Regions from separate parts of the Rhizobium sp. P1_B8 genome, predicted to be linked through region 1. Evidence: riboswitches for the same ligand, from Rfam matches in the RefSeq annotation. Region 1 holds a riboswitch; each other region holds the start of a gene.
The links. A riboswitch is a leader RNA that binds a small molecule or an ion and turns the genes downstream of it on or off. The one in region 1 is predicted to bind FMN.

Region 1 (9,699 bases):
AGGACCAATATCAGACGTTGATGGATATCAACCTGAAAGGCGTCTTTCTTTCCTGCCAGGCAGAGGCTCGCGCCATGCTGAAGAATGGACGCGGCTCCATCGTCAACATCGCTTCCATGTCGGGTGTGATCGTAAACCGGGGGCTGAGCCAAGCGCACTATAACGCCTCGAAGGCGGGCGTGATCCATATGTCGAAGTCTATGGCGATGGAATGGGTCGACCGCGGCATTCGCGTCAACACCATCTCCCCCGGATACACGGCAACGCCCATGAACACCCGTCCCGAGATGGTCCATCAGACCAAGCTCTTCGAAGAGCAAACGCCAATGCAGCGAATGGCAGCGGTGGACGAGATGGTAGGCCCGGCAGTGTTCTTGCTGTCGAATGCGGCAAGCTTCGTGACCGGCGTCGATCTTCTCGTCGACGGCGGTTTCTGCTGCTGGTGATGGCGAGGCGAAAGCTCATTGCCGGCAACTGGATAATGAACGGTCTCGCTTCCTCCCTAGCTGAGATCGAGGCGCTGAAGGGAATAACGGGCAAGACGGCGTGCGATATCGTCGTCTGCCCGCCCTTCACGCCGATCGAACGGGCTGTCGAACGGACGGCGCCCAAGACTGCCTGAATTCGCCGAGCTCCAATAATCATCGCAGGGCAGGTCACGCCCAGATTTGCTGTTTACCGGGAAGGAAAGAGCATGAAACGCTTCGAAGATAAGACGGTCGTGATCACGGGAGGCAGCCGCGGCATCGGCGCTGCCATCGCCAGACGCTTTGCGCGCGAAGGCGCCAATCTCGTCGTTTCGGCCAACGAGGAGCTGGTCCACGGCGTTGCCGAACAGATCCGGGCCGAAGGCGGCAAGGCGATCTCCTTCATCGGCGACGTTACCGACAAGGCAAGCGTCAAGGCCCTCTACGATGCCGCCGAGAAGGAATTCGGCTCGGTCGACGTCTCGATCCAGAATGCCGGCGTCATTACCATCGCCCGGGTCGAGGACCTGACCGAAAACGAGTGGGACAAGGTGATGGCCGTCAACACCAAAGGCGTTTTCCTCTGCGCTCAGGAGGCGATATCAAGAATGCGCAAGCACAAGCGCGGCGGCCGCATTATCAACACCGCTTCCGGCCAGGCCCGCGATGGCTTCATCTACACCCCGCATTACGCCGCCTCGAAAATGGGCGTCGTCGGCATCACCCAGAGCCTGGCCAAGGAAGTCGCGACCGAGAAGATCACCGTCAACGCCTTCTGCCCCGGCATCATCGAGACCGACATGTGGGCCTATAACGACCAGGCCTGGGGCAAGCTGCTCGGCAACTACGCCCCCGGCGAGCTGATGAAGGAATGGGTCGAGGGCATCCCGATGAAACGGGCCGGCTCCGGCGAAGACGTCGCCGGCCTGGTCACCTTCCTCGCCAGCGATGACGCCGCCTATATCACCGGCCAGACGATCAATGTCGACGGCGGCCTGATCATGTCCTGATGCAGGTCGCCCAAAAGTGCGCAGCGGTTTTGGGACAACGACATGCATGGAAGGATCAAACCACCAACGAAGCACGGAAGGCGAGCCGGTCGTCGCCTCCGTGTGAACAGTGTGTCCATCGGCGTCAGGGCAGCTTTGCATTTTTGCCCGGTCGACTGACCTTGCCATCCGCCTGTCTTTGATCCTATCTTTGAAATGTTCTCAGGGCGGGGTGCAATTCCCCACCGGCGGTATCAGGAGCAATCCTGGAGCCCGCGAGCGCTTCCGGCACCACAGCGCCGCGCGTCTTTCAGACGCGCAAACGACGCTGTAGCACTTTGAATTGCTGGAAGGTCAGCAGATCCGGTGGGATGCCGGAGCCGACGGTATAGTCCGGATGGAAGAGGACAACACGGGCAGTCGCACTCCATCCCGGAGTCGGCTGACGTTTGTTCGCCCAAGGGCAGAAGGCTCGCTCACGGTTTGAGCCGAGCAGACCATGTCAGCCCGCTGACATAACCCTTGAAAGGCCAGACAGCATGACTATCGCAAGAATTGAAGATGCCATATCAGCCATTGCCAGCGGCCAGATGGTCGTCGTCGTCGACGACCAGAACCGGGAAAACGAAGGCGATATCGTGGTCGCGGCCGACGCCGTCACTCCTGAGGCAATCGCCTTCATGATGACCCACGCCCGCGGCCTCGTCTGCATTGCCATGGAAGGCGAGCGCCTCGATGCGCTCGATATTCCGCTGATGGTGCCCAACAACACGGAATCGCACAAAACCGCCTTTACGGTCTCCGTCGATTATCTCAAGGGCACGACGACGGGCATCTCGGCTGCCGACCGCGCCGCCACCGTCCGCGCCCTCGTCGACGATCGCGCAAAGCCAGATGAATTCGCCCGCCCCGGCCACATCTTTCCGCTCCGCGCCAACCCCCGCGGCGTGCTCGGCCGCCCCGGCCATACCGAAGCCGCCGTCGATCTCGCCCGCCTCGCCGGAAGGGTCCCCGCCGGCGTCATCTGCGAAGTCGCCAACGACGACGGAACCATGTCCCGTCTGCCCGAACTCACGCTCTTCGCCGAACGCCACAACCTCCCCCTCGTCACCATCGAGGACCTGGTCGCCTACCTCGACCGCCTGGCGGAAAGAGACATACGCGAAGTCGCCTGATCGATGCCTTAGTTGCGGCGGCATAGCCCGCCGCAACAAAGAACGTGCCGCAGTGATGACACTGACGGCACCTTCCCTTGCTGGTCCTATGTCCGGCTGATCGAAACCCCACCATCCGCCAGCATCGCCGTGCCGGTCACGAAGCTCGACATGTCGGAGGCGAGGAAAAGCGCCGCATTGGCGATCTCTTCGGGTTGCGCCATGCGTTTCAGCGCATGCAATCCCTCCACGAAAGCGAGCACCTCCGGCGTGGCATCGGGCGCGTTGGTGATGCTGGCGGGCGTGTCGGTGCCTCCGGGAAGCAGTGCGTTGACACGGATCTTCTGCGTTCCGAATTCGGCGGCGAGCACCTGCACGAAGCCGATCAGCCCCGCCTTGCTCGCCGCATAGGCGGCCATGCCAGGCATGCCGACGGTGTGGCCGACGAAAGTCGAGGTGAAGATCAGCGATCCGCCGCCTTTTCCCATCGCCGCCGACTGGTGCTTGGCGCCGAGGAAGGCGGCGGTGAGATTGGTCTCGATCGTCTCGCGCCAGCCCTCCAGCGACAGCCCGGCGACCGGCCCCATCTCACCGAGGATGCCGGCATTATTGAAGGCGATGTCGAGCCGGCCGAAACGCGAAACTGCCGTCTCGACGAGCCTTGCCTGCAGCGCCTCGTCCTTGACATCGCCTAATATGGCGACGGCCTGACCACCCTCCGCCTCGATTTCCGCGATGACGGCATCGAGCGCATCCTGCCGCCGGCCGGTGACTACGAGCTTGGCGCCTTGCCGTGCAAAGAGTTTCGCCGCTGCGCGGCCGATGCCGGAACTTGCGCCGGTAATGATTGCGATCTTGTCGTTGAGAAGTGTCATATCGGTCTCTCCTGGGTTGTTACGAGACCTGAGATGCTCAAACATCAGGCGATGCAGCCACCCGTTTCCCGCGCAGGACGAGAAAAACGCCTATGGCCGAACCGGCAACGCGACGGACGTCCTCATCGACGCCTTGATCGCGGCGTCGGAAATATCGGAATTCACGTTATAAAACAGGCATTTGTCGGACTTCCGCCCACACGCCTGCATTGACATCAGTGCCATTGTGCACCGCATCATCGATTTATGCCTGGTGTGACATTCATCCGATTCCCTTCATGCATCTTCGCGACTAAAAGGGGCGCACAGGTAACGGGAATCTCTTCATGCCGCGGTCACGCAATACTCAGGGCGCCATCTATATGAGCATGGCGATGGCCGGCTTTTCCGCAAGCGACGCCCTATCCAAATCGGTGATCGCCCATATGAACGCCGGCGAGATCATGTTCCTGCGCGGCCTCTTCACCAGCCTGCTGGTCTATCTGATCGCCTGGAAAATGGGCGCGCTGCGCTCCTGGCGGGTCATGCTGCAGCCGATGATTATCTTCAGGATCATCTGTGAGACGCTCTCCGCCGTCACCTATATCACCGCGCTCGGCTTGATGCCGATCGCCAATGCCTCGGCGATCCTGCAGTCGCTGCCGCTGGTCGTCACCTTCGGTGCAGCGCTGTTCTTCGGTGAGCCGGTCGGCTGGCGGCGCTGGTCGGCGATTCTCGTCGGCCTCGTCGGCGTGATGATCATCATCCGCCCCGGCCCGGAAGGATTCACCGCCGCCGCCCTGCTCTGCGTCGCCGCGGTGCTGACGACGGCCGGCCGCGATCTCGCCACCCGGAGCATCAGCCCGGAAATTCCCTCGCTGATGATAACCGTCATCACTGCCATGTCGGCCTCCTTCTTCGGCGCACTGCTCATCCCGCTGCTCGGCGGCTGGCAGCCGGTCAGCGCCACCTCGCTCGGGCATCTCGTGCTCGCCTCGGTACTGGTGCTCGTCGGTTACCAGTCGGTCATTCTCGCCATGCGTACCGGCGAAATCTCCTTCGTCGCGCCGTTCCGCTATACCAGCCTGATCTTCTCCTCCCTGCTCGGCTTCCTCTTCTTCGCCGAAGTGCCTGACAGCTGGACGCTCGTCGGCGCCGCGATCGTCATCGCCTCCGGCCTCTATACGTTCTATCGTGAGGCCAAGCGCCGCGTATCGCCGATCGCGCAGGAATCCGCGCCGCGCGCGCCGGTCTGAGGAAGGATGATGGCTGAATTCTCGCTTGGCAGATCTGATATAGCAGGCGTCGTATTGGCTGGCGGCCGCTCGCAGCGCATGGGCCGCGACAAGGCAGGCGTGATGCTCGGGGCCGAGAGCCTGCTCCACCATGTGCTGACCCGCCTCGCGCAACAGGCCCCGCTCGTTGCCGTCAATGCCGATGCCGCCGCCGAGGGCGTGCCTGTCGTTCCCGACCGTTTTCGCGGTAAGGCCGGGCCGATGGCCGGCATCCATGCAGCCATGGTCTATGCCGCCGGCCTGCCCTCGATCACCCATGTCGTCACCGTCTCGGTGGATTGCCCGTTCTTCCCGGCCGATCTCGTCGCCCGGCTGGCGGCTGCGATCGAGCACCCGTCGCAGATCGCCATTGCCGCCTCCGAGGGCCGCAGCCATCCCGTCTTCGGGCTGTGGCCGGTGACGCTGGCCGCCGATCTCGAAGCCTGGATCACCACCGACGAGAAGCGCCGCGTACGCGACTTCCTGTTACGGCATGACGTTACGGAAGTGGCGTTTCCGCTGCATCCGACCCGCGCCAGCCTGCTCGACCCTTTCTTCAACATCAATACGCCCGACGATCTCGTCGAGGCGGAACGCTGGCTGGAGGCCCTTCGCGGATGACCGCACCGAAAATCTTCGGCATCGCCGGCTGGAAGAACTCAGGCAAGACGGGGCTCGCCGTCCGACTGGTGACGGAGTTCACCCGCCGCGGCTACAGGATCTCGACGATCAAGCACGCCCATCATGATTTCGACATCGACAAGGTCGGGGCCGACAGCTACCGCCACCGCCAGGCCGGCGCCCACGAGGTCACCATCGTCTCCGGCACCCGCTACGCCATCATGCACGAGCTGCGCGGTGCCCCCGAACCTGAGTTCGAGGAGATCCTCGCCCGCCTCGCCCCCTGCGACCTCGTGCTGATCGAAGGTTACAAGCGCGAGCCGATCCCGAAGATCGAGGCCCGCCGCCTGGAGGCGGCAAATCGTGAACCGTTGGCGCCGAGCGATCCCCATATCTGCGCTATCGCCGCCGATCATGCCGTCACGGATACGGCCCTGCCGGTCTTCGATCTGGACGACACAGGCGCCATCGCCGATTTCATTGCTGGCATCGTCGGCCTTGGACAGGCCACGGCTTAATTCTTAAATCGGAATCGATTTAAGGACACAATGATGCAGCGCTTAAAAGTGTTACAGCGTCCTTTGCGCGCCTGAAAGGACACGCGGCACTATGGGCGCTGAGCCCCGTGCACCACTGCCGGACCTGAGAAGCTGAATTGTTTCGCTTGCCATCGCCTTGGCGATTTCCTTGGCGAGCTGAGCCTGATCATAGGGCTTTGCCAATCTCGGAAGATCGATATCGGTGCCGGCGGGAAGATCGGCGTAACCTGTCGCCAGCACGATCGGCAATGCCGGATAAATGTCCCGTGCGGCCTGGGCCAGCTGTGCACCGGTCATACCAGGCATCGAATAGTCGGTTATGACAAGGTCGAAATGCTGACCGCTGCTGATCAGTTCCAGCGCCTGCGCGCCGGAGTTTGCTTCGACGACCTCGTGGCCGAGATCTTCAAGCATGTCGACCGAACTCATGGCGATCAAGGCATCGTCATCGACCAGCAGGATCTTCAGTCTGGATGCAGCTTGCGGAACGGGCAGTTCCGCTTCGATCACCCGCTCGGGGCGCTGTTCGGTTGCGGGAAGCCACAACTCAGCGGTCGTCCCGACCCCAAGTTCGCTTGTCAGACGAAGTGCGCCATTGAGCTGAACGGCAAGCCCGTGGATCATCGATAAGCCGAGGCCCGTGCCCTTTCCGAGTTCCTTGGTCGAGAAAAACGGATCGACCGCCTTCTTCAGCGTCTCCGCGTCCATGCCGGTGCCGCTATCGGCCACCGCCAACACAAGATAGGCGCCCTTGTCGAGAGTGCCGTCATCGCCGGCCACCTGCGCATCACGCAGCGATATGGACAGCGTCCCGCCATCCGGCATCGCATCGCGGGCATTGACCGCAAGGTTGAGCAGCGCCAGTTCGAGCTGGTTCGCATCGACCAGCGCCGGCGGCAGGGTTGCCGGCAGGATGGTTTCGATACTGATCGAGGATCCCACAGAGCGCCGCAGTAGATCTTTCATGCCGGAGACCAGCTCGGCCAGATCGATCGGCTTGACCTGCAGATCCTGCTGTCTGGCAAAAGCCAGCAGCCGCTGCGTCAGCGCCGCCCCGCGCCGCGCACCCTGAACCGCCCCGTCGACCAGACGCGTCGCCTTGGCATCTCCGGCAACATGCTTGCCGAGCAGCTCCAGATTTCCGAGAACGACCATCAGCAGATTGTTGAAATCGTGTGCGACGCCGCCGGTCAGTTGGCCGATCGCCTCCATCTTCTGTGATTGGCGAAGCTGCTCCTCGGCTCTTTCACGCTGGGACACTTCCTCGAGCAGGGTCTGGTGAGCCGCATTGACCTCTTTGGTCCGTTCCCTCACGCGCTCTTCGAGGTTTTCATTGAGCCGTCTCAGGTTTTCCTCAATGGTCTTGCGGACAGTGGTATCGGAGCAGACGCCGACGAGTTTCATGGCGGAACCATATCTGTCGGAATAAAGCTGCGCGTGGACCTCGGTCCAATGCAGCGATCCATCCGGCCAGATCGTCCTGTGCTCGATCGAATAGTCGCGCCCAGTATCGATCGTCTGGCGCAACCGTGCCAGCACAAGATCCCGGTCGTCGGGGTGGATACTTGCGATCAGATCGTCGCGTGTGACATCGTCATCGGGGCTTCGGCCGAAGATTGCTTTGCAGGTCGCCGAGGCCGACAATGCCATCGAGGACAGCTCCAGCTCCCATGCCCCGAGACGACCGGCGGCGAGAGCGGTCTGCAACCGCCGCTCTCCCTCGCCCAGAGCCTCAAGCCGGGTTCGCGCTTCATATTGGCGCAGGCGCCCCTTTAATGCGGTCCGGGCCACGCTGATGAACGAGGTCGCATGGAACGGCCTTTCCAGGAAGGTGACGTTGCCAAGAACCTCGGAAAGCCTGGCAGCGGCCGGATTTCGTTCAGGTCCGCCACCACGTGTGGTGAGCACGATGAACGGTAGGTCAGACCAGCTCGGCTGGGCCGAAACCCAGGCGGCGATCGGCTTGAGATCGCTCGAGCGAACGGCCTCCTCCGTCAGGACGCCAAGCGCGACGTCATCGCTGAGCGATGACGCGAACATAGGCAGGTCGGTGGTGGCAATCGATGCCAATCCGGCCTCATCGACCAATGATCTCGCCACCCAGGCATCGCGACCGACGGGGGTGTAGATCAATGCTTTCGGTTTGCCGGAATTAGGAATTGCCGCTATCCCCGCCATCGGTCGCAAGGAGCGGCGTTGAGGTCGTGACAAATTCGGGAACGCCGCGAAGCACGCCCTGGAACCCGACGAGAGGATCGCCGAACCTCAAGCCGGAAGCGTCGATGCGATACTCCCGGATGGTATCCTCGTGAAAGCCGGTCCTCTTCTTGATCACCGAGACTGCCCGCCGCACCTTTCCGGCCGCCTCGAAGTAACGCAGCAGAATGACGGTATCGGCGAGATAGGTAACGTCGACAGGTGCCTTCATGTCACCGACCAGCCCGTGCTGGGCCACGGTGAGAAAGGTGTTGGCGCCTTGCCTGTTCAAATATTGCAGCAGCTCATGCATATGAAGGATCAGCGAATTCTCGTCCGGCATCGAAGCCTGGTAACCGTTGATACTATCGATGATGACGGTTTTCGCATCCGACTTGTCGACGCAATTGCGCACGCGGTGGGCGAATTCGCCCGGCGACAGTTCGGCGGCATCGAGCTGTTCGATGTGGATATGACCCGCGTTTCGCATGGCTTCGAGATCCATTCCGAGCGCCTTCAGCCGCGTGAAGAGCAGGCCCAGCTCCTCGTCAAAAATGAAGGCCGCCACTTTCTCGCCGCGCGCGACCGCAGCCATCAGGAATTGAAAGGAGAACGTGCTTTTGCCGGTGCCGGCGGGACCAAGTATGAGTGTACTGGAACCTCGCTCCAGGCCACCTCCGAGAAGCAGATCCAGTTCTGCAATATTGCAGGAAATCTGATCACGGGCGTAACTCGACCTGTGTTCGGCGGCGACGAGCCGCGGAAAGACTTTAACCCCGCCAGTCTGGATGATGAAATCGTGATAGCCGCCGCGGAAGGCCTGTCCGCGATATTTTATGACCCTGAGACGTCGGCGTTCGGAGCCGTAGCTCGGCGCCATCTCTTCGAGATGGATGACGCCGTGCACGACGCTGTGCACTGTCTTGTCGAGCACCTCGGACGTCAGATCATCGAGCAGAAGGACTGTCGCGCCTTGTCGGGCAAAATAATGTTTGAGCGCGAGGATCTGCCGGCGGTAGCGCAACGAGCTTTGCGCGAGCAGCCTTATCTCCGACAGACTGTCGAGAACCACGCGACGTGGCTTGATCCGCTCGAAAGCGGCAAAGATTTCCTTTGTCGTCTCCCCGAGTTCAAGATCCGACGAATAAAGCAGGCTCTGCTGCTGGTCGGCATCCAGCAGGCTTTCCGGAGGCACGACCTCGAAGACCTCGATATTCCCATCGATCACCATGCCGTGCGATGCGGCACCGGCCCGAAGTTCGCTCTCGGTTTCCGAAAGGGTAATGTAGAGCCCCTGCTCGCCGAGCCGCGCACCTTCGATCAGGAACTGCAGCGCAATCGTCGTTTTGCCAGCTCCCGGATTCCCCTCCAGGAGAAAAACGTGCCCCGGCGAGAGGCCCCCCGCCAGAACTGTATCCAAACCGGACACGCCGGTCCGAGCTTTCGTGGCAGGTGCCGCAGTATTCATTCACTGTTTCCTTCAATTTCAAGTGTGAATTAGCGGCGAGTGATGGAATGTCAAATCACTGGCAGGCATGAGTTCGCTTCCGGCAAGAGCCGATCACTCCTGGTTCGGATATATGCCTGTCCGGGCGGCCCGACATA
Region 2 (9,699 bases), on a different contig from region 1:
ATTTTCGCCATGTCGGGCGGCCTTTCCTGGCGTCGATCGGCCGCGCCACTTGCCTGTCTGGCGACTGATATGACGATGCGATGCAGCATCAATGCCGCCGATGCCTGCCCGAGATTGGTATCGTCAAGCAGATCGGCATGAAGCTTGCCGAACAGCCGGACCATCTCATCGAGATGATGCAAAGCCACGACGGGATGTCGCTCGGAGATGATCCTCAACCTCACGAAGTCCCGCGTGAAAGATCCTTCGAAAAGCGCCCAGCGCTCGTCCCAGCCGCCTTCGTCGGGGCCATAGGAATGCACCCGGTTGGGAAACAGCCAGAACAATGCAGGTCCAGTCAGGCTCAGGCGGCCGCTGGCGGCGGTTTCCAGCCAGCCCTGCCCGCGCTCTACCAGGACAACGGCGAAACTCGGGAGTTTTCGCTCCGTCACCGCACGGCGGGCCTGCTGCCTGCCGCTGCCGGTGACCGCAAGTCCGCCGGCAGCGGCAAGCGGCGTTCTATAGATGGCTTCAGTGTTTCTCATGATGAGCGAAAAGTCCAGGTGTGAATTTCCTCTATGTCGGTTGGCGCGCAGGATCAGGTAATTGATGACAAACCAACTCAAGCGACGGAGGAGTGAAATGTCAATTGCTGCGGAGGTCATGCAGGTCCGAAAGCCGGAATTTCCCCTTGCCGCCGATGGCAAGACCTTGCCTGCGGAGCGAACGGGCTGGCTCACGCCGACCGATCCCGCCATCGGCGTCGACGCCATCCGCCGCCGCTACCAGGACGATGGCTATGTCTGGCTGAAAGGCCTTCTGCCGAAGGCTGGCGTGATCGACTTCCGCCGCTGGGTCCTCGAACATCTCGCCGAAACCGGACTGATCGAGCCCGGCAGCGATTTTTCCCTTGGCATTGCGTCTGCCGGTGACTTCGACAGGAGCCTGGCGGATCGCCGCCTGATGTCGCTCGTCCGCTCAGCCGCCTATGAAGGCTTTTGTGCGCAACCGCCGCTCGCCCGCTTCATGGACGATTTCCTGCAGGGCATTTCCTATCTGCATAAGCGCAAGCTCATGCGTTTCGTCCAGCCGGGATCGTCGACGGCCACGCCCGCCCACTACGATCTCGTCTATCTCCGCGGCGGCACCAGCCGCCTGGTGACGGCCTGGATTCCAATCGGCGACATCCCCACCGAGATGGGCGGCCTGGTTTACCTCGAAGGCTCGCACGCGCTGGGCGTCAAGATGGAAGCCGAGTTCCGGGCCAGGAGTGGCGATCTTTCCCCGGACGAGCGGATCAGCGCCTATAACAGCCACATGGCGGAAGGCGGCTGGGTCTCGAAGGATCTCCCGGATATGGCGGAGCGCTTCGACACCCGCTGGCTCGCGGCCGATTATGAGGCCGGTGACGTGGTGCTCCACTCGCCCTACATGATCCACGCCTCGACCATCAATCAGGACCGCAGCCGGCGGCTGCGCCTCTCCACCGACATAAGATATCAGAATGTCGACGACGAGATCGACGTCCGATGGAACAACCACTGGAGCCTCGGCGACATGCTGTAGCCCGGCTTTCCAGTGCCCATCTTTGCCTGCGATCCGGTGCAATGGCTGCTATAGCAGGTTGATTGGCGAAAGGACGTCTACATAGAAGCGAAGCGTAGGGGACCTTACTGCCGCGATGGGCGTTGATGGTCCGGGCCTTGAACGATCCCATGACTGCCCGACTTATTGATCTAGCCGAACCGCTCGAGTTGCCTCATGCCGCGTACAAACTTGAACGATATCCTGATCTTCATGGCCGTCGTCGATGCGGGGAGCTTTATCGCCGGCGGCCAAGCCATGGGCCTTTCCCGTTCGGCGGCAGGCAAGGCGGTCATCCGCCTGGAAGACCGGCTCGGCGCGCGCCTGCTCAACCGCACGACGAGGACGCTGAGCCTGACCGACGAAGGCCGGATGTTCTACGAGCGCGGGCTGCAGATTCTTACATCGGTCGACGAGGCGGAGGCGAGCGTGGCAGGGCAGAACAGCACGCCGCGAGGCGTTCTCAGGCTCACTGTTCCCGATGCCTTCGGGCGGCTCGTCATGCTGCCCCTGCTTAAAAAATATCTTCGGGCCTGGCCCGACATCCAGGTCGAAGTGAGCTTCACCGATCGCCCGGCCGACATCGTCGAGGACGGCTTCGATCTGGCAATCCGGATCGGCGCGACGGCGACGGACACCGGCCTGATCGCGCGCACGGTCGCCAGATACAAGGCGCGGCTCTGCGCTTCGCCGTCTTACCTCGCAGAGCGCGGGGAGCCGGGCGATATCGACGATATCACGGCCCACGACTGCCTGATCTTTGCCAGCCGCAATCAAAGGCAGGGCTGGCGCTTTCGCGGGGAAGGCGGTCCCTGGGTCAAAGCGCAAGGGCGCAGCCGTCTGAGGCTCGACAGCGCAGAGGCGATCCGCGACGCCGCCCTGGCGGGACTAGGGATTGCCCTCCTTCCCGATTTTCTCGTCGCCGATGATCTCCTCGCCGGGCGCCTCCGGCAGGTCCTGCCCGGCCTCGAAACTGACGACGCAAAGATCGTCGCTCTCTATCCCGACAAACGCCTGCTGGAACCGCGTGTCCGCCGTTTCATCGATCTGATGGTCGAGGAGCTTGGGCACCTGGGCCAGGCAAGCAACCGCGACGCTAGCTCTGGGTGATAGGCTTGTAGAAGCCGCGGAAGCTCTTCAGCGCCAGGGGAAAGAGCGTTGCGGCGAGATAGGCGACCCCGGTGAGCGAGAGCGCCGCGGCAAGGCCGATCATGCTGATCAGTGCGCCGCCGACGAGGCCGCCGAAGGGGATGAGCGCGAAGCAGAGGGCGGCGTTCATCGCGGTGACACGGCCGGTCAGCGGCTTGGGGATGCGCTCGAAGATCACTGCCGACAGGATCGGATTGAGGAAGCCCGAGGCAAATCCCGCGATTGTCAGGGTGAGGAAGATGAGGGAGAGCGGCGCATCCAGCGCAATAACGAGAAAGCGCGGAAATCCGGTCAGCAGGAAGGCCACGGTATAAACCATCAGGCGCGGCATCCGCTCGCCGATCGCAGCGGCAATCGCAGCACCCGCGATCGAGGCGCCGGTGAAGGCCGAAAACATCGCCCCCAGCAATTCCGGGCCATGGCCTGAGCTCTGCGTCCAGACGGGCAGCAGCACCGCGTGATAGGCCTGGTCCAGCAGGTTGGTGGTCGCCACCATGATGACAATGCTGACGAGGACCGCGTCGCCGCGCAGAAAGCGCCAGCCTTCCCTGAGATCGCCGAGATAGGACGACATCCCGCCCGGCCGGGCCTCGGGCGCGTCGCGTAGCTCAGACATACTCCTGAGCCGGGGGATGCCCACTCCAACGATCAGCGCCGCGGCAGCGAAGGTAATGGCATTGACGACGAGCGCCTGGCCCGGGCCGATCAAGCCGATCAGCGCTCCGGCACCCGCAGCACCCGCCGTTGAGGCCAGCCGCTCGATGGCGCCGACGACGCCGGTCACCCGTTCGATCGGCACGGCCGCCAATTCGGCAATATCCGGCACCATCGCCTGTTTGGCAGCATCGGATGGACCGCGCAGCACACCCATGGCAAAGACAACAGGCAGCAGCAGCGGCATACCAAGCAGGCCGAACCAGTCGAGCATCGGCACCAGCATCACCACGGCCACCGAAGCGATGTCGCAGACGACAGCGATGCGCTTCGGGCCGACGCGGTCGATCAGCGGCCCACTGAGCGCCTTGGCGGCGACATAGGGCAGCATCTCCATCATCGCCGTCAGCCCTGTTAAAACGGGGCTGCCCGTCGTGCTCAGCACCAGCCAGGGAATAGCGATGGTCGACAGCCGCGTGCCGGAAAGCGAAAGCGTCTCGGCCGCGGCAAGCGCCAGGAATGGCCCGCCCTTCTTCATGACCCATCATCCCCCTCGCGATGCGGGAGCCGGCCCGGATAGGGAAAGGCGTGCAGCATGATCGAGAAAGGAACCATATCCGGGGGTGCGAGCTCTCCCAAAGGCGGAGCCACCCGCATCGCTTCGAGAATGATATCGGTCAGCCGCCTGGTCAGGGCTTCGGCCTGTTCCGCCGTCATCGGGATGATGATGTCGCTGGCTGTACTCGCCTTGCGCCATTCCGCCGGCAGCTCGGCATATTCCTCCAGCGCCTGCTGCATATGGCCGACCTGCAGAGAGAGTATCGCCTGGTTGAAGGCGAGATCGAGATCCAACCCTTCGCCCTCAACCTCGCTTGCCGGCACCGAGGTGAGCTCGTGGCTGGCGCGCCACCAGCGGTCGCGCCGCGAAGCATGCGGCGCTTCCTCGATGAAGCCGTACTGGGCGAGCTGACGTAGGTGATAGCTGGTCGCGCCGCTATTCAGCCCGAGCCGCGCCGCAAGCTGCGTCGCGGTGGCGGGTCCATCGACCCGCAGCATGCCGAGCATGCGTAGCCGGACAGGATGCGTCAGCGCCTTCAGCGCGGTTGGATCGGGCACGACACGGCTGAGGGTGCGGGGTGCGGTGGCGGATTGAGCAGGCTGCGGGCGCGGATTTTTCATGCCGGAAGCCTACTATTGCAAATATATCTTTGCAAAGCTTTCTTTGCATAAATGCAAGTGCCCTATCCGCAGCTCAATCCTCAGGCAGGGTGAAGACCGCGCAAGGGTCGGCGATGCCACGCAAGGTGTGCTCTCCGAGCGGCATCAGTGCCGTCGCCGCATTCGCCGCAACCGCGCCCGAGATCAGCACGCTTCGGCCGAGCGGCTTGCACAGCCCTTCCAGCCGGCTGACCAGATTGACGGCGGGGCCGATGGCGGTAAAGTCCAACCGGTCGGCAGCACCAATATTGCCCCACAGGATCTCGCCGAAATGCAATGCTGCGCCGAAGGGCAGCGGCGCCAGCCCCTGCGCCTGGCGCACCTGATCGAGATGGGCCATGCCGGCGCGGCTGGCGGCGACCGCGCGCAGTGCTGCCTCGCAGGCCTCGCAATCCCCTCGGGCGGCGTCGCCCTCGCTCGACGTGGCCGTGACCGGAAAGATCGCCAGCACGCCGTCGCCGATGAACTTCAGCACCTCGCCCCCGAAGGCATGCACGGCGCCTGCGACACGGTCGAACCAGGCGTCTAGTGCAGTGATCATCACGTGAGGCTCTGTCACCTCGGAGAGCGCGGTGAAGTCGCGCAGATCGGCGCAGAGAAGGGCTGCGCGGATGGTCTCGCCGGTGCCGCGGGCAAGGGCGCCGGCCTGCACCCGGGCGGCGCTGCGCCGGCCGAGATAGGCTTCAAGCAGCGCGGCCTTCGCCTCCCGCGCCGCCAAGGCCGCGAGCGGCGCTCCAGCAAAACGCGCGACCTCGCGCAGCAGGCCAGCCTCAGCCGGGCCGAATGCACCGGCCCCTGCCCCATTGGCGATACCCGCCCAGCCGAGCACCGGTCTGTCAGATATCTGATTGTCCTGTGCAGGCCCGATCCTGTCCTCCCATACCGGTCCCAGCCCGGCCAGCCACTCGCGCCCGGCCTCACTCTGCGGAGCCGCGGCGAAGGCCAACGCCTCGATGACAGCACCGGTCTCGGCCCGCCACAGCCAGGTGCGCCGCGCGATGATCGGATGCGGCACCGAAAGCGTCAGCGCGCCACCGGAAAGCGGCAGGCCATCGGCCAGCAGCCGGCGCCCGAGTTCGGCCAGAAACCGTTCGGGACCAGGCGAGGCGCCGGCCTCGTCAATCAGCCAGGCAAGGGGGGACGGCAGATCCATGGCTTAACATCGCACGCTCACCGGGGCGGCCGCAAGGACATCCCCGGAGTGACCGCTTGCGGTCATCCCCGGATTCGAAAAAGGACGTCCGCTCCCCTGTCGAAAACCATTCGCCACGGTGGAAAACAAAAAATAAACACTTTAAACTTGCGCGAGTTTGATTCCATTATAGGGCCGTTCGTCATCGTGTGATTGAGGGGTACGATGGGCACGATATTCTGGCCGAAAGATCCGCTGGATGGGAATGACATGACGCTGCTGACGTCGATCCTTTGGCGATGGTGCGAAAGGTATCAGGTCGAGCTGACGGCGGAGGAGAGCAGCCGCAAGGCGAAAGAACTCGTCGAATGGTTCGAATTCGGCGTCAAGGATCCCATCGAGCTCGAGGAATTGATCGACGACAAGCACTGGCTCGTCGGCAGGATCTGACCCTCTCGGGCAAATCGGGAGAACGCTGGCTGTCAGCGTGGGCGAAGCTGTTTCATTAGAAAAGGCCGGGCGAAAATCGCTCCGGCCTTCATCCATTACATCTAAGCGAGACCTTTAGTCGTCATCCCGCCAACGCCGGTCGCGATCCCAGCGCCTCTCATGGCGCCAGCGCGGGCCATCATCCCAATCCCGGTGACGCCGCTCCCAGCCCCAGCGGGGCGGACCACCGTAGAAAGCTACCGGCGGCGGGCGTCTCCAGTTTCGCCGGCATTCGCCCCAGCGCGTCAGATGCCAGCCGCGACCGCAGGCGTAGTCGACCTTTGTGACATTGCTCTGGACATTGATTGTCCCCATCGGCGTCGCCTCAGCTGTGCCGATCGAGAGGCCGCCAACGAGCAAGGCGGCCGCGATAGAAAGCGCTTTCATCGAGAACTCCATTTTCAATCCAGCCGTCCCCACTTTATGGCCACTAAATTGAACTGGAGATGAACTGCGTGTTCATGTTTGGCGCTAGAGCATGATGCCGAAAAGCGTGAGCGGTTTTCGGACGACCTTATGCCCTAACTCTTTAATTTAGAACAGAATTCAGACTTTTGGCAGATCCCGCCTATAATCATCCTGTTCTGGCAGCGGGCGATGTTGAAGGCGGAAAAGCCGGGCTACGTCCTGCCGTAAAAAGGGTCAGGACCTGGATCACGCCCGGCGGCGACTTCGGTCAGCCGCCCGAGGTAATGGGCCCAGCCTTCCGCATGGCCGGCGCATTGATCGGCGCTGGGCAGGCCGCTATGGGTGAGCCGCAACAGCGTTCCGCCCCCCTGCTCGATCAGGTCGATCTCGACCAGGCTCGACCCCGGCGGCACCACCTCGCTGCCGTCCCAGCCGAAGCTGTAGGCAAGGCGATGAACCGGCACCACCTCACGAAACGAGCCGCGCGCAAAGCGGGCGCCGGTGACGTTGACGAGATAGAGTCCGCCGGGCTGCGGCTCGACCTGCGCTTCCGTTCCCATCCAGCGCAGGATCTTCTCCGGATCGGTCATCAGCGCAAACACCGCGGCCGGCGGCGCCGCGATATGCGCCTCGCGGTGAACGACGAAAGATTCTGGCATCACTCTCTCCCATGGTTGTCACGGCCCCGCCCAGGCGGAGACAGCGCGTCCTGTCTTGTCGTGGTATTTCTGACCTAGATGTCCTCACAGAGAGCATGTAGGCGCAAGCCCCTCCTCCGCAAGAGGGATTGCCCGTCGCCATCGGCGAACGAGCGAAAGCGCCGCTTGGAGAGCCCTGATCCAGCTCCGGTCGCGAAAGCATTCGACCTATTGCCAGCCCGCCGCCTTCCCACTATTGTTCGCGCCGTTCTCAGGGCGGGGTGAAAGTCCCTACCGGCGGTATGCAATTTTGATTGCGAGCCCGCGAGCGCCTTCTCAGGAAGGGTCAGCAGATCAGGTGAGATGCCTGAGCCGACGGTCATAGTCCGGATGAAAGAGAACGTGCGTTCCTGCCGCCCTTGCGGCTGTCGGGAACGTTCGTGATCGCCTTGGGTGATGTGTCTGTTCGCCAAAGGAGATTACCGTGACACCCACCCGCTACGCCTTCGTCAAAGCCAGCTGGCACGCCGACATCGTCGACCGCGCACTTGATGGCTTCTACCAACTCGTTCCGCCCGAGCAGGTCGACGTGTTCGATGTTCCCGGCGCATTCGAGATGCCGCTGCTTTCCCGCGATCTTGCGGCAACCGGGCGTTACGGCGCCGTCATTGCCGCCGCCTTCGTCGTCGACGGCGGAATCTACCGCCACGAATTCGTCGCCCAGGCCGTCGTCGATGGGCTGATGCGCGCCGGCATGGATACGGGCGTGCCGGTGCTGTCGGTGTCACTGACGCCGCACCAGTATCAGGAAACCGAACATCACAAGCAGATCTACCGCGCGCACTTCGTCGAGAAAGGCCGTGAAGCGGCAAAGGCAGCTCTGACGATCGGCAAAACCCGCGCCGCTCTTGCCGCGTAGTCAGCGGTTCGACGAGCAGAAGACGGCGGGAACAGTCCCGCCGCTTCGATACAAATCCGCTACACGGCCAAATCAGACAGAATAATTGATTCGACGGCCTCACCGCGCTGTGGTCCACTGGCCACTGACATGTATCGCCATTCTTAACGCATCCAAAACCCCAAGGAGCTGAAGATGAGCAATGCAATGCGCAGTGAAACCCCCATTGAGACCCCGAGAACACAGCCCGTCGACACCAAGCTCGAGGTGGTCGTCATCCCTGTTTCCGACGTCGATCGTGCCAAACGTTTCTACGACGGCCTGGGCTGGCGGCTCGACGCCGACTTCGCCAATGATGCCGATTTCCGTGTAATTCAGTTTACCCCGCCCGGCTCCGGCTGCGCGATCATCTTCGGCAAGAACGTCACCGCCGCGGCCCCCGGTTCCGCCCAGGGGCTTTACCTGATCGTCTCCGACATCGAGGCCGCCCGCCGCGATCTCATCGCCCGCGGCATCGAGGTGAGCGAAGTGTTCCATGACGCTGCCGGCGTCTATGCCGGAAAGGACGAACCCTATCTGTTCGGCCGCCTGCGGATCGCCGGCCGCGATCCCGATCACCGCAGCTATCGCTCCTTCGCCTCATTCAAGGATCCCGACGGCAACGGCTGGCTGTTCCAGGAAGTCACCACGCGGCTACCGGGGCGCATCGACGCCGACGAGACGAAATTCACGACGTCGACCGAGCTTGCGTCAGCACTCCGCCGTGCGGCAACTGCCCATGGTGAACACGAGAAGCGAAACGGCGGCAAGCACGACGAAGGCTGGCCGGACTGGTACGCGGAATACATGGTCAGCGAACAGGCCGGCAAGCAGCTGCCCTTATAGGCAAAAGCGGCAACATCCTCTGAGAAGCAAGGGCATTTCGGTATGGCGCGCGCCATACCGAAATGTTTTATCGTGTCTATGCCTCACCAAATTCACCGATCTCCTTGCCGACGTCAGGTCGAGGATCGCGATCCGCCAGAAGCTGTCATTGAGATGCGGAAGAGATCTGCGACGTTATCCAATCTGAAAATGCGAGCATGGCTGCCGTTGGCGGCCTTGATTGAAGTCGAGTCAGCCAATAGCTGCCCAATGATATGGTCGTGGGAAAAGGTTGTAATATAGCCCCTGATGACAGATGCCTGGAAAACATCGACGGCGGCGCCAGAGCAATTCCCAATCCTTGCATGGCCGCCTCCATCATGGCGAGGGAAGAGTCAAAAACGATCCCTGCGTTGACCTGTGCCGCCGGCGGAACATCAGCTGCCGCGAACCAGGTACTCCACTCGTCGGCCCTATAGCTCCGCAAAAGCGTCGCTTCGGCCAGATCTGCGGGCGAGCTTAAACGGTCTGCCAGTCTGGGGGTGCACAGAGGCGAAAGCGGAGCGTCGAACAGACGCAGTGCTTCTGTGCCGTGCCAGGAGCCGCTGCCGAAGCGAATGGCAAAATGCAGCCCCTCAGCGGCCATATCGACGCGATTATTGTTTGTCGAAATGCGCACGTCGATG
Region 3 (9,699 bases), on a different contig from region 1:
CGAGCGTGCGCAGCGCGGCATCGTCTACATCGACGAAGTCGACAAGATTTCGCGCAAGTCCGACAACCCGTCGATCACCCGCGACGTCTCGGGCGAGGGCGTGCAGCAGGCACTGCTGAAGATCATGGAAGGCACGGTCGCTTCCGTTCCACCGCAGGGCGGCCGCAAGCATCCCCAGCAGGAATTCCTGCAGGTCGACACGACGAACATCCTGTTCATCTGCGGCGGCGCCTTTGCCGGCCTCGACAAGATCATCTCTGCCCGCGGCGAGAAGACCTCGATCGGCTTCGGTGCGACCGTCAAGTCGCAGGATGACCGCCGCGTCGGTGAGGTCCTGCGCGAGCTGGAGCCTGAAGATCTGGTCAAGTTCGGCCTCATCCCTGAGTTCATCGGCCGTCTGCCGGTTCTGGCGACGCTTGAAGACCTCGATGAGGACGCGCTGATCCAGATCCTGTCAGAGCCGAAGAACGCGCTGATCAAGCAGTATCAGCGCCTGTTCGAGATGGAAGACGTGGAACTGAACTTCCACGAGGACGCTCTGCGCGAAATCGCCCGCAAGGCGATCGTGCGCAAGACCGGCGCCCGCGGCCTTCGCTCGATCATGGAGAAGATCCTGCTCGACACGATGTTCGAATTGCCGACGCTGGAAGGCGTGCGCGAGGTCGTCATCTCCGAGGAAGTGGTGCGCGGTTCGGCCCGTCCGCTTTACATCTATGCCGATCGCCAGGAAGAAAAAGCCAACGCTTCGGCGTGAGCTTGGGCTTTCGTGTGATTATTTTGGGGGCTTGCCATAGGCAGGCCCCTTTCTATTTGAAAAACCATGCGAAGCGCTGCTAGTATTTGCTGGTGGGAACCGACATTGCCTTTGCCGATGTTGCGCAAGGGGTAGTGCTTGGCAATCATGCAATGATTCCGTAAGTCTCTTGCTGGCGTTTGTATTTTAGCCGGGTCGGAAGTGGTAAGCGCCGGTCCAGCCACGCGCTTCATAGTGTTGGCGTTCCGTTGTAATAAAGCTGTCACATCCGAGGGACGCGGGCGTTTGCGTGGCTTGAAAAGCGTAGTCAGAACCTCCACTTGTAGCAACAAGTGAGAGTGCCGGCCGGTCCCAAGCGGCCGTGCAAAGAGCCCGGCAACGGGACGATGGAAAGGACATAAAATGACGAAGAAAACGTCTGTAGCGAGCAGCACTGCCTACCCTGTTCTGCCCCTGCGCGACATCGTGGTTTTCCCGCATATGATCGTGCCGCTGTTCGTAGGACGGGAAAAGTCGATCCGTGCGCTCGAAGAGGTCATGGGTTCCGACAAGCAGATCATGCTGGTGACGCAGATCAACGCCAGCGACGACGATCCGGATCCTTCCGCGATCCACAATGTCGGCACCGTGGCGAACGTGTTGCAGCTCTTGAAGCTGCCCGACGGCACCGTGAAGGTTCTGGTCGAAGGCCGCGCCCGCGCCGAGATCGACACCTATACCAGCCGCGAGGATTTCTATGAGGCGCTCGGCCATGTGCTCGAGGAGCCGCATGACGATCCGGTCGAACTGGAAGCCCTGTCGCGTTCGGTCGTCTCCGAATTCGAGAGCTATGTGAAGCTCAACAAGAAGATTTCGCCCGAAGTGGTCGGCGCCGCCAGCCAGATCGACGACTATTCCAAGCTCGCCGATACGGTTGCTTCGCATCTGTCGATCAAGATCACCGAGAAGCAGGAGATGCTGGAGACCACCAGCGTCAAGCAGCGCCTCGAAAAGGCCCTCGGCTTCATGGAAGGCGAGATCTCGGTCCTGCAGGTCGAAAAGCGCATCCGCTCGCGCGTCAAGCGCCAGATGGAGAAGACCCAGCGCGAATACTACCTCAATGAACAGATGAAGGCGATCCAGAAGGAACTCGGCGACGGCGAGGAAGGCCGCGACGAGATGAGCGAACTGGAAGAGCGCATCTCCAAGACCAAGCTGTCCAAGGAAGCCCGTGAAAAGGCCGATGCGGAACTGAAGAAGCTGCGCCAGATGAGCCCGATGTCGGCGGAAGCCACCGTCGTGCGCAACTATCTGGACTGGCTGCTCGGCATCCCCTGGGGCAAGAAATCGAAGATCAAGGCCGATCTCAACAATGCCGAGAAGATCCTCGAAGCCGATCACTTCGGTCTCGACAAGGTCAAGGAGCGCATCGTCGAATATCTGGCCGTGCAGGCTCGCGCCACCAAGATCAAGGGCCCGATCCTCTGCCTTGTCGGCCCTCCGGGTGTCGGCAAGACTTCGCTCGCCCAGTCGATCGCCAAGGCGACCGGCCGTGAGTATGTCCGCATGGCGCTTGGCGGCGTTCGTGACGAAGCCGAAATCCGCGGTCACCGCCGCACCTATATCGGCTCGATGCCCGGCAAGGTCATCCAGTCGATGAAGAAGGCGAAGAAGTCCAACCCGCTCTTCCTGCTCGACGAGATCGACAAGCTCGGCCAGGATTATCGCGGCGATCCGTCCTCGGCCCTGCTGGAAGTGCTCGATCCGGCGCAGAACATGACCTTCATGGACCACTATCTGGAAGTCGAATATGACCTGTCGGATGTGATGTTCATCACGACGGCAAATACGCTGAATATTCCGGCGCCCCTGATGGACCGCATGGAGATCATCCGTATCGCCGGCTACACCGAGGATGAAAAGCGCGAAATCGCCAAGCGGCACCTGCTTCCGAAGGCCATCAAGGAACATGCGTTGCAGCCGGAAGAATTCTCGGTCAGCGACGACGCCCTGATGGCGATCAGCCAGCAGTACACCCGCGAAGCCGGCGTCCGCAACTTCGAACGCGAACTGATGAAACTCGCCCGCAAGGCGGTCACCGAGATCATCAAGGGCAAGACGAAGGCCGTTCATGTGACGGCTGCCAACATCTCCGACTACCTGGGCGTCCCGCGCTTCCGCCATGGCGAAGCCGAGGGCGAGGATCAGGTCGGCGTCGTGACCGGTCTTGCCTGGACGGAAGTCGGTGGTGAGCTGCTGACCATCGAAGGCGTGATGATGCCGGGCAAGGGCCGCATGACGGTCACCGGCAATCTGAAGGAAGTCATGAAGGAATCGATCTCGGCAGCGGCCTCCTATGTTCGCTCGCGCGCTGTCGATTTCGGCATCGAGCCGCCGCGCTTCGACAAGAGCGACATCCACGTGCACGTGCCGGAAGGCGCGACGCCGAAGGATGGCCCCTCGGCCGGCGTCGCCATGGCAACCGCGATCGTCTCGATCATGACCGGCATCCCGGTGGACAGGCATGTGGCCATGACCGGTGAAATCACCCTTCGCGGTCGTGTGCTGCCGATCGGTGGTCTCAAGGAAAAGCTGCTCGCAGCGCTTCGCGGCGGCATCAAGAAGGTGCTGATTCCGGAGGAAAACGCCAAGGACCTGGCGGAGATTCCCGATAACGTGAAGAACAACATGGAGATCATCCCGGTATCCCGCATGGGCGAGGTGATCAAGCATGCGCTGATCCGGCGACCGGAGCCGATCGAATGGGACGGCACGGTAGAAACGCCCGTCATCGCAACGGTCGAAGGCCTCGATGAGACGGGCGCAACCATAGCGCATTGAGTGGCCTTTGCCACATTTACGCCCAATTGGGGCAAAACACGCAAAAAGGCTGGCGGAAACGCCAGCCTTTTTTGTGAAAACGTCATGTAGACGCTTGCTTTTCCTTGATTTGCAGGGCTTTTGGGTTTTCGGCGGGCCTGATGAAACCTATTCTGCGCCTAGCTTACTTTTGAGTCGTTTCATACCATTTAGAAAGGGGTGGAAACATGAACAAGAATGAACTCGTGTCCGCAGTAGCCGAAAAGGCAGGACTGACGAAGTCTGACGCGGCTTCCGCTGTTGACGCGGTTTTCGACGTTGTCCAGGCTGAACTCAAGAACAAGGGCGACATCCGCCTCGCGGGTTTCGGCAGCTTCACCGTTTCTCATCGTGCCGCAACGAAGGGCCGTAATCCGTCGACGGGCGCTGAAGTCGACATTCCGGCTCGCAACGTGCCCAAATTCACGCCTGGCAAGGGCCTGAAGGACGCCGTCAACGGCTGATCTGATATTATCCGTCAGCCGGAAACGAGACCGGTTGTGAAGGATTTGAGAGGGGTTCGGCTTTGCCGGATCCCTTTTGCTTTAGGAGCACTCTTGCCGCCGCGCGGGCTTTGATCTACGACATTTCTGTTCTCAGGGCGGGGTGAAACTCCCCACCGGCGGTAAGAGTTTCGGCTCGAGCCCGCGAGCGCCTTCCCTCGTGTCCAAGCGGGGGAAGGGTCAGCAGATCCGGTGCGATTCCGGAGCCGACGGTTAAAGTCCGGATGGAAGAGAATGAGTGTCGGTCGTGCGAAGGGCAGGGGTCTGTCCTGTGTCGCTTGGTCGTGGCTCATGCGTCCTGATTTATGTTGGTCCCTGTTTTGGATGAAAGACATGAATCAGACTTCCCTTGCAGTCTCGCCGTCCCGCGCCGTTGTCGGCGCACTCTGGATGGTGCTTGCCGGCATTGCTTTTTCGCTTCTCAACGTCGTCACCCAATGGCTGACGATGAAGCTTGCCTTTCCCTCGGCGTCGGCAGCCTTCTGGCAATATGGCTTTGCCTTCCTGTTTTCGTTGCCGTTCCTTAAGAGGCTCGGCCTCGCGGCGATGCGCACGCACTATCCCTGGCGTCACCTCGCGCGCGTCGCGCTTGCCGCGCTCGGCGTCGAGGCCTGGGTCGCCAGCCTTGCCGCCGTGCCGATCTGGCAGGCGATCGCACTGGTGATGACCTCGCCCTTCTTCATCATTCTGGGTGCCCGGCTTTTCCTCGGTGAGCGCGTCGGCCCGGCCCGCTGGGCCGCGACGGCGGCGGGTTTCACCGGAGCGATGATCATCCTGCAGCCATGGTCGGACGGCTTTGGCTGGGCAGCACTCCTGCCTGTGCTCTCGGCGCTGCTGTGGGGCGCCTCGTCGTTGATCACCAAAAGCCTGACGGGCATTGAACGACCGGAGACGATCACGGTCTGGCTGCTCGTTCTGCTGACCCCGATAAACGGCGGGCTGGCGCTTGCGGCAGGTTTTGCAGTGCCGACGGGTGCAACACTTGCCCTGTTCCTGCTGGCGGGGCTGCTGACCGCCGCAGCGCAGTATTTCCTGACGCTTGCCTATGCCGCAGCCGATGCCGCCTACGTCCAGCCGTTCGATGATCTCAAGCTGCCGTTGAACGTGCTGGCCGGTTGGCTGTTCTTTGGTTATGCGCCGGCGGGTTACCTTTGGCTGGGAGCGGCTCTCATCCTGTCTGCCTCGCTCTTCATCATGGGAAACGAGATGCGCCGGGAGCGCAAACCAGCCTGACGCGCTCAGGTACAAAATGTCGATTCTGTCATGCCTCTGTCATGTCGCTCCCGCAGAAAACTCCTGTTTCGAATGTTCGACACATGGGGGATTTCATGACAATTTCATCGCGCAAGGCAGCGCTTGCTGCCGTGCTTCTCGCATCCGTTGCCTTTCCGGCCACGGCCGAACCGGTTTTCAACCGCATCGCTTCCTTTCCGGTTGCGCAAAACCTGCCGGCTGACAAGGACAAGCTTTCGGTGAGCTCCGCCGAAATCATCACCGCGACCGACGACGGCAACACGCTGATCTATAGCGACAGCCCGCTCGGCGCGATCGGCTTCATCGACATTACCGATGCCAAGGCTCCGAAGGCCGGCGGCGCGGTGATGATGGACGGCGAGCCGACATCGGTCACCTCCAGCGCCGACAAGGCGCTCGTTGCCGTCAACACCTCCGAAAGCAAGGCGAAGCCCTCGGGCCGTCTCGCCATCGTCGACGTGGCGACCAAGAAGATCGAAAACAGCTGTGATCTCGGCGGCCAGCCGGATTCTATCGCCCTCAACAAGGATAAGACACTCGGCACCATCGCGATCGAAAACGAGCGCGACGAAAAGGTCAATGACGGCAAGATCCCGCAAATGCCGGCTGGCGACCTCGTCGTCTTCCAGGTCAAGAACGGCACCGTCGATTGCGGCACTATCAAGCACGTGGCGCTGACCGGGCTTGCCGGCGTCGCCCCGGAGGATCCGGAACCGGAATTCGTCGCCTTCAACAGCCTGAACGAGATTGCTCTGACGCTGCAGGAAAACAATGAGATCGTCATCATCGACGCCAACACGGCTGAAGTGAAGACGCATTTCTCCGCCGGCAGCGTCGATCTCACCGGTATCGACACCAAGCGTGACGGCGCCCTGAAATTCTCGGGCGAAGCCAAAGGCGTGCTGCGCGAACCCGACGCCGTGAAGTGGCTGGACGACAACCGCCTTGTCGTCGCCAATGAAGGCGACTACCAGGGCGGCTCGCGCGGCTTCACCATCTTCGACAAGACGGGCAAGCTTCTCTACGAATCGGGCGCATCCTTCGAACGCGCCGTCGCCCATATCGGCCACTATCCGGAAAGCCGGTCAGGATCGAAGGGCGTCGAGCCGGAAGGCCTCGAAGCCGCCAAGTTCGGGGACGATCAGTATTTCTTCCTGCTCGCCGAGCGTGCTTCGGTCGTCGGCGTCTATAAGGATACCGGTGCCGATCCCGAACTCGTCCAGCTGCTGCCGTCCGGCATTTCGCCGGAAGGCGCGATCGCCATCCCTAAGCGCAATCTCCTCGTGACTGCCAACGAACTCGACCTCGGAAAGGATGGCGGCGCGCGCTCGCATGTGATGATCTACGAGCGCTCGGAAGGCGAAAAGGCCTATCCGCAGATCGTCTCCGCCGAGAAGGACGGCAATCCGATCGGCTTTGCAGCCCTTTCGGGTCTCGCAGCCGTTCCGGGCAAGCCGGGCATGCTCTACGCCGTCAGCGACAGCGTTCTGGGCTCGCAGCCGACGATCTACACGATCGATGCCAGCAAGAAGCCGGCCGTCATCACCGACGCCCTCGTCGTCAAGCGTGACGGCGCCCCGGCCCAGAAGCTCGACATCGAAGGCATCGCGGCTGCTGCCGACGGCTCCTTCTGGCTCGCCTCGGAAGGTTACAGCGAGCGTCTGGTTCCGCATGCCCTCTACAACGTCAATGCCAAGGGCGACATCAAGGCCGAGATTGCCCTGCCGAAGGAGCTCTTCGTCAACGAAATCCGCTACGGCTTCGAAGGCGTGACCATTGTCGGCACCGGCGACGATGCGACGCTGTGGATGGCGGTCCAGCGTGAGTGGAGCGATGACGAGAAGGGCTTCGTCAAGCTCGTCTCCTACAATCCGAAGAAGAAGGAATGGGGTGCTGTGCGCTATCCGCTCGACAAGACGGAAAGCGGCTGGGTCGGTCTGTCGGAAATCTCCGCCCAGGGCAACAGCGTCTACATCATCGAGCGCGACAACCTCGTCGGTGATGCCGCCAGGCTGAAGAAGCTCTACAAGGTCGCGATTTCAGACCTGAAGCCCGCCAAGCTCGGCGGCGAGCTGCCGGTCGTCAAGAAGACCGAAGCCCACGACTTCCTCGGTGAGCTGAAGACCGCGACCAACGGCTACGTGCTGGACAAGCTTGAAGGCTTCGCCTTCGACGCATCGGGCAAGCCCTATGCGGTCACCGACAATGACGGCGTCAGCGACTCCTCCGGCGAGACCCTGTTCTTTTCGGTCGATCTCGTCGGCACGAACTGAGCCCACCAACTGACCTTGACGGATCGATGACACGAAAATGGCCGGGTTTTCGCCCGGCCATTTTCGTTTCGAAATGTCGGACGGCCTACCAGCGCTGATGCACATGCGGCGCGATCAGCCGCTCGTAAATCTCGCGCGTTGCTGCCATGACATCGGCCGAAAGCGGCGCCAGATTGGCAGCAGCCGCATTGCCCTTGGCCTGCTCGGCGTTACGCGCGCCGGGGATGACGACGGTGACGGCGTCGCTCATCAGGATCCAGCGGAGCGCGAAGGCGGCCATGGTGGCGCCCTCGGGCACCAGCTTGCGCACCTCTTCCACCGCCTGCAGGCCGACCTCGAAGGGCACCCCGGCAAAGGTCTCGCCGACATCGAAGGCTTCGCCGTTGCGGTTGAAATTGCGGTGGTCGTCGCTGGCGAAATGTGTGTCCCGGGTGATCTTTCCGGAGAGAAGACCGCTGGCGAGCGGTACGCGGACGATGATCGCCACGTTCCTGCGGCGTGCTTCCTGGAAGAACAGGTGATCGGGGCGCTGGCGGAAGATGTTGTAGATGATCTGGATGCTGACGACGCCGGGATATTCGATCGCCTTCAGGCCGTCCTCCACCTTTTCGACGCTGACGCCGTAACCCTTGATCTTGCCGGCCTTCTGCAGCTCGTTCAGGTCCTCGAAGACCTCCGGCTGGTAAAGCACCTCACGCGGCGGGCAGTGGAGCTGCACGAGGTCGAGACTGTCGACGGCAAGATTCGTCAGGCTGCGGTCGATGAAGCCTTCGAGATTAGCCTTGGTGTAGCCTTCCGCGACATGCGGGTTGAGGCGGCGGCCCGCCTTGGTAGCGACCATCGGACGCACATCGCCGCGCGTCTTCAGCACGTCGGCAATGATCTTTTCCGAGCGCCCGTCGCCATAGACGTCAGCCGTATCGATGAATGTCATGCCGGCATCGAGCGCGGCATTGAGCGCCGCGCGTCCGTCGGCCTCGCTGATATCGCCCCAGGAGCCGCCGATCTGCCAGGCGCCGAAGCCGACATTAGTGACGGTGAAGGGCATGCGGCCAAAAGCATGGTGTTTCATGAAAAATCCTCCCTACTGCATGTCGCCCGGAAGTGTGCGGGGACAACGACATGCATAAAAACAAAGAGCCAAAGCGCATCGCATGAATCAAGCACGATGCGACGCGCTTTGGTGATGAAAGCCACTGGAACTATCAGGCGGGTGACTCCGCGGCAATTACCGATCCGGCTTTGATTGGTCGCCTCGATGAAATATCGTCGCGATATAAGGCTTCAACCGCAATGAATGGAAAAGGAAAGATCATGGAGATCAAACCCGCCGGCTCTCGCCCCTCGACGAAGCCACCGGCCGACTATTTCACCGGCGCCGTTCGCCAGGATCCGCTGATGGAAACGCCGGCGCCGGCACGGGCGAGGGCGGTCTCCGTCACCTTTGAACCCGGCGCCCGCACGGCCTGGCATACGCATCCGCTCGGCCAGACACTGATCGTGACATCAGGTAAGGGCCTCGCCCAGAGCTGGGGCGAGGACATCCGCGAGATCCGCCCCGGCGATACCGTCTGGTTCGCGCCGGGCGAAAAACACTGGCACGGCGCTGCCCCGGACACGGCGATGACGCATATCGCCATCCATGAAGCGCTGGACGGCAGCCACGTCGACTGGATGGAAAAGGTCAGCGACGAGCAATATTCCGGTAAAGTGTGAGCTGATCAGAGCCGCTTCAGGCAATAGGAAAAATGCGCGTGCGATTCGACCGTCAGGAACTCGAATTGCCAGCCGTAATCCTTGCAGAATTTGGTGACCGCCTCGACGACGCCATAGACGATCGGCTTCACCGTATTGCCGGTGCAGAAATCATGCCCGGCAATGCGCCCCGTCCGCTTCACCTTCTTTTCGCAGAGCAGGAGTTCCTGCCAGGTGAGCTCGAACGAATGGTCGGTATCGATATAGGCCCAATCGAGGAAATCGTCCTCGAATTCGGCAAGCTTGTCGAGCGATGTGCCTTGCATCAGATGCAGCCGGCCGGCCGCGATCTCGACCGCGAAATTCGTGTGGATTGCATCGA

Region 2: another riboswitch for FMN. It lies ahead of AC1D2N_RS03620 (6,7-dimethyl-8-ribityllumazine synthase); the one in region 1 lies ahead of ribB (3,4-dihydroxy-2-butanone-4-phosphate synthase).
Region 3: another riboswitch for FMN. It lies ahead of ribN (riboflavin transporter RibN); the one in region 1 lies ahead of ribB (3,4-dihydroxy-2-butanone-4-phosphate synthase).

What each region holds. Positions count from the first base shown of each region.
Region 1 covers NZ_JBFTZZ010000036.1:13,021-22,719, forward strand. The annotation lists gene AC1D2N_RS30660 (SDR family oxidoreductase) at 1-446, shown strand, start outside; gene AC1D2N_RS30665 (hypothetical protein) at 482-622, shown strand; gene AC1D2N_RS30670 (glucose 1-dehydrogenase) at 695-1,477, shown strand; FMN riboswitch at 1,671-1,869, shown strand; gene ribB (3,4-dihydroxy-2-butanone-4-phosphate synthase) at 1,996-2,631, shown strand; gene AC1D2N_RS30680 (SDR family oxidoreductase) at 2,718-3,485, opposite strand; gene AC1D2N_RS30685 (DMT family transporter) at 3,812-4,720, shown strand; gene mobA (molybdenum cofactor guanylyltransferase MobA) at 4,730-5,359, shown strand; gene mobB (molybdopterin-guanine dinucleotide biosynthesis protein B) at 5,356-5,877, shown strand; gene AC1D2N_RS30700 (ATP-binding protein) at 5,929-8,076, opposite strand; gene AC1D2N_RS30705 (ATPase domain-containing protein) at 8,051-9,562, opposite strand.
Region 2 covers NZ_JBFTZZ010000001.1:758,062-767,760, reverse strand. The annotation lists gene AC1D2N_RS03665 (helix-turn-helix transcriptional regulator) at 1-524, opposite strand, end outside; gene AC1D2N_RS03660 (phytanoyl-CoA dioxygenase family protein) at 622-1,545, shown strand; gene AC1D2N_RS03655 (LysR family transcriptional regulator) at 1,741-2,673, shown strand; gene AC1D2N_RS03650 (MFS transporter) at 2,660-3,904, opposite strand; gene AC1D2N_RS03645 (winged helix-turn-helix domain-containing protein) at 3,901-4,545, opposite strand; gene AC1D2N_RS03640 (adenylate/guanylate cyclase domain-containing protein) at 4,619-5,737, opposite strand; gene AC1D2N_RS03635 (hypothetical protein) at 5,942-6,166, shown strand; gene AC1D2N_RS03630 (GCG_CRPN prefix-to-repeats domain-containing protein) at 6,281-6,592, opposite strand; gene AC1D2N_RS03625 (SRPBCC family protein) at 6,826-7,272, opposite strand; FMN riboswitch at 7,515-7,657, shown strand; gene AC1D2N_RS03620 (6,7-dimethyl-8-ribityllumazine synthase) at 7,736-8,170, shown strand; gene AC1D2N_RS03615 (VOC family protein) at 8,345-9,034, shown strand; gene AC1D2N_RS03610 (LysR family transcriptional regulator) at 9,180-9,699, opposite strand, start outside.
Region 3 covers NZ_JBFTZZ010000009.1:67,596-77,294, reverse strand. The annotation lists gene clpX (ATP-dependent Clp protease ATP-binding subunit ClpX) at 1-754, shown strand, start outside; gene lon (endopeptidase La) at 1,157-3,574, shown strand; gene hupB (DNA-binding protein HupB) at 3,781-4,056, shown strand; FMN riboswitch at 4,181-4,335, shown strand; gene ribN (riboflavin transporter RibN) at 4,420-5,328, shown strand; gene AC1D2N_RS13395 (esterase-like activity of phytase family protein) at 5,412-7,622, shown strand; gene AC1D2N_RS13390 (aldo/keto reductase) at 7,708-8,694, opposite strand; gene AC1D2N_RS13385 ((R)-mandelonitrile lyase) at 8,937-9,338, shown strand; gene AC1D2N_RS13380 (class I SAM-dependent methyltransferase) at 9,344-9,699, opposite strand, start outside.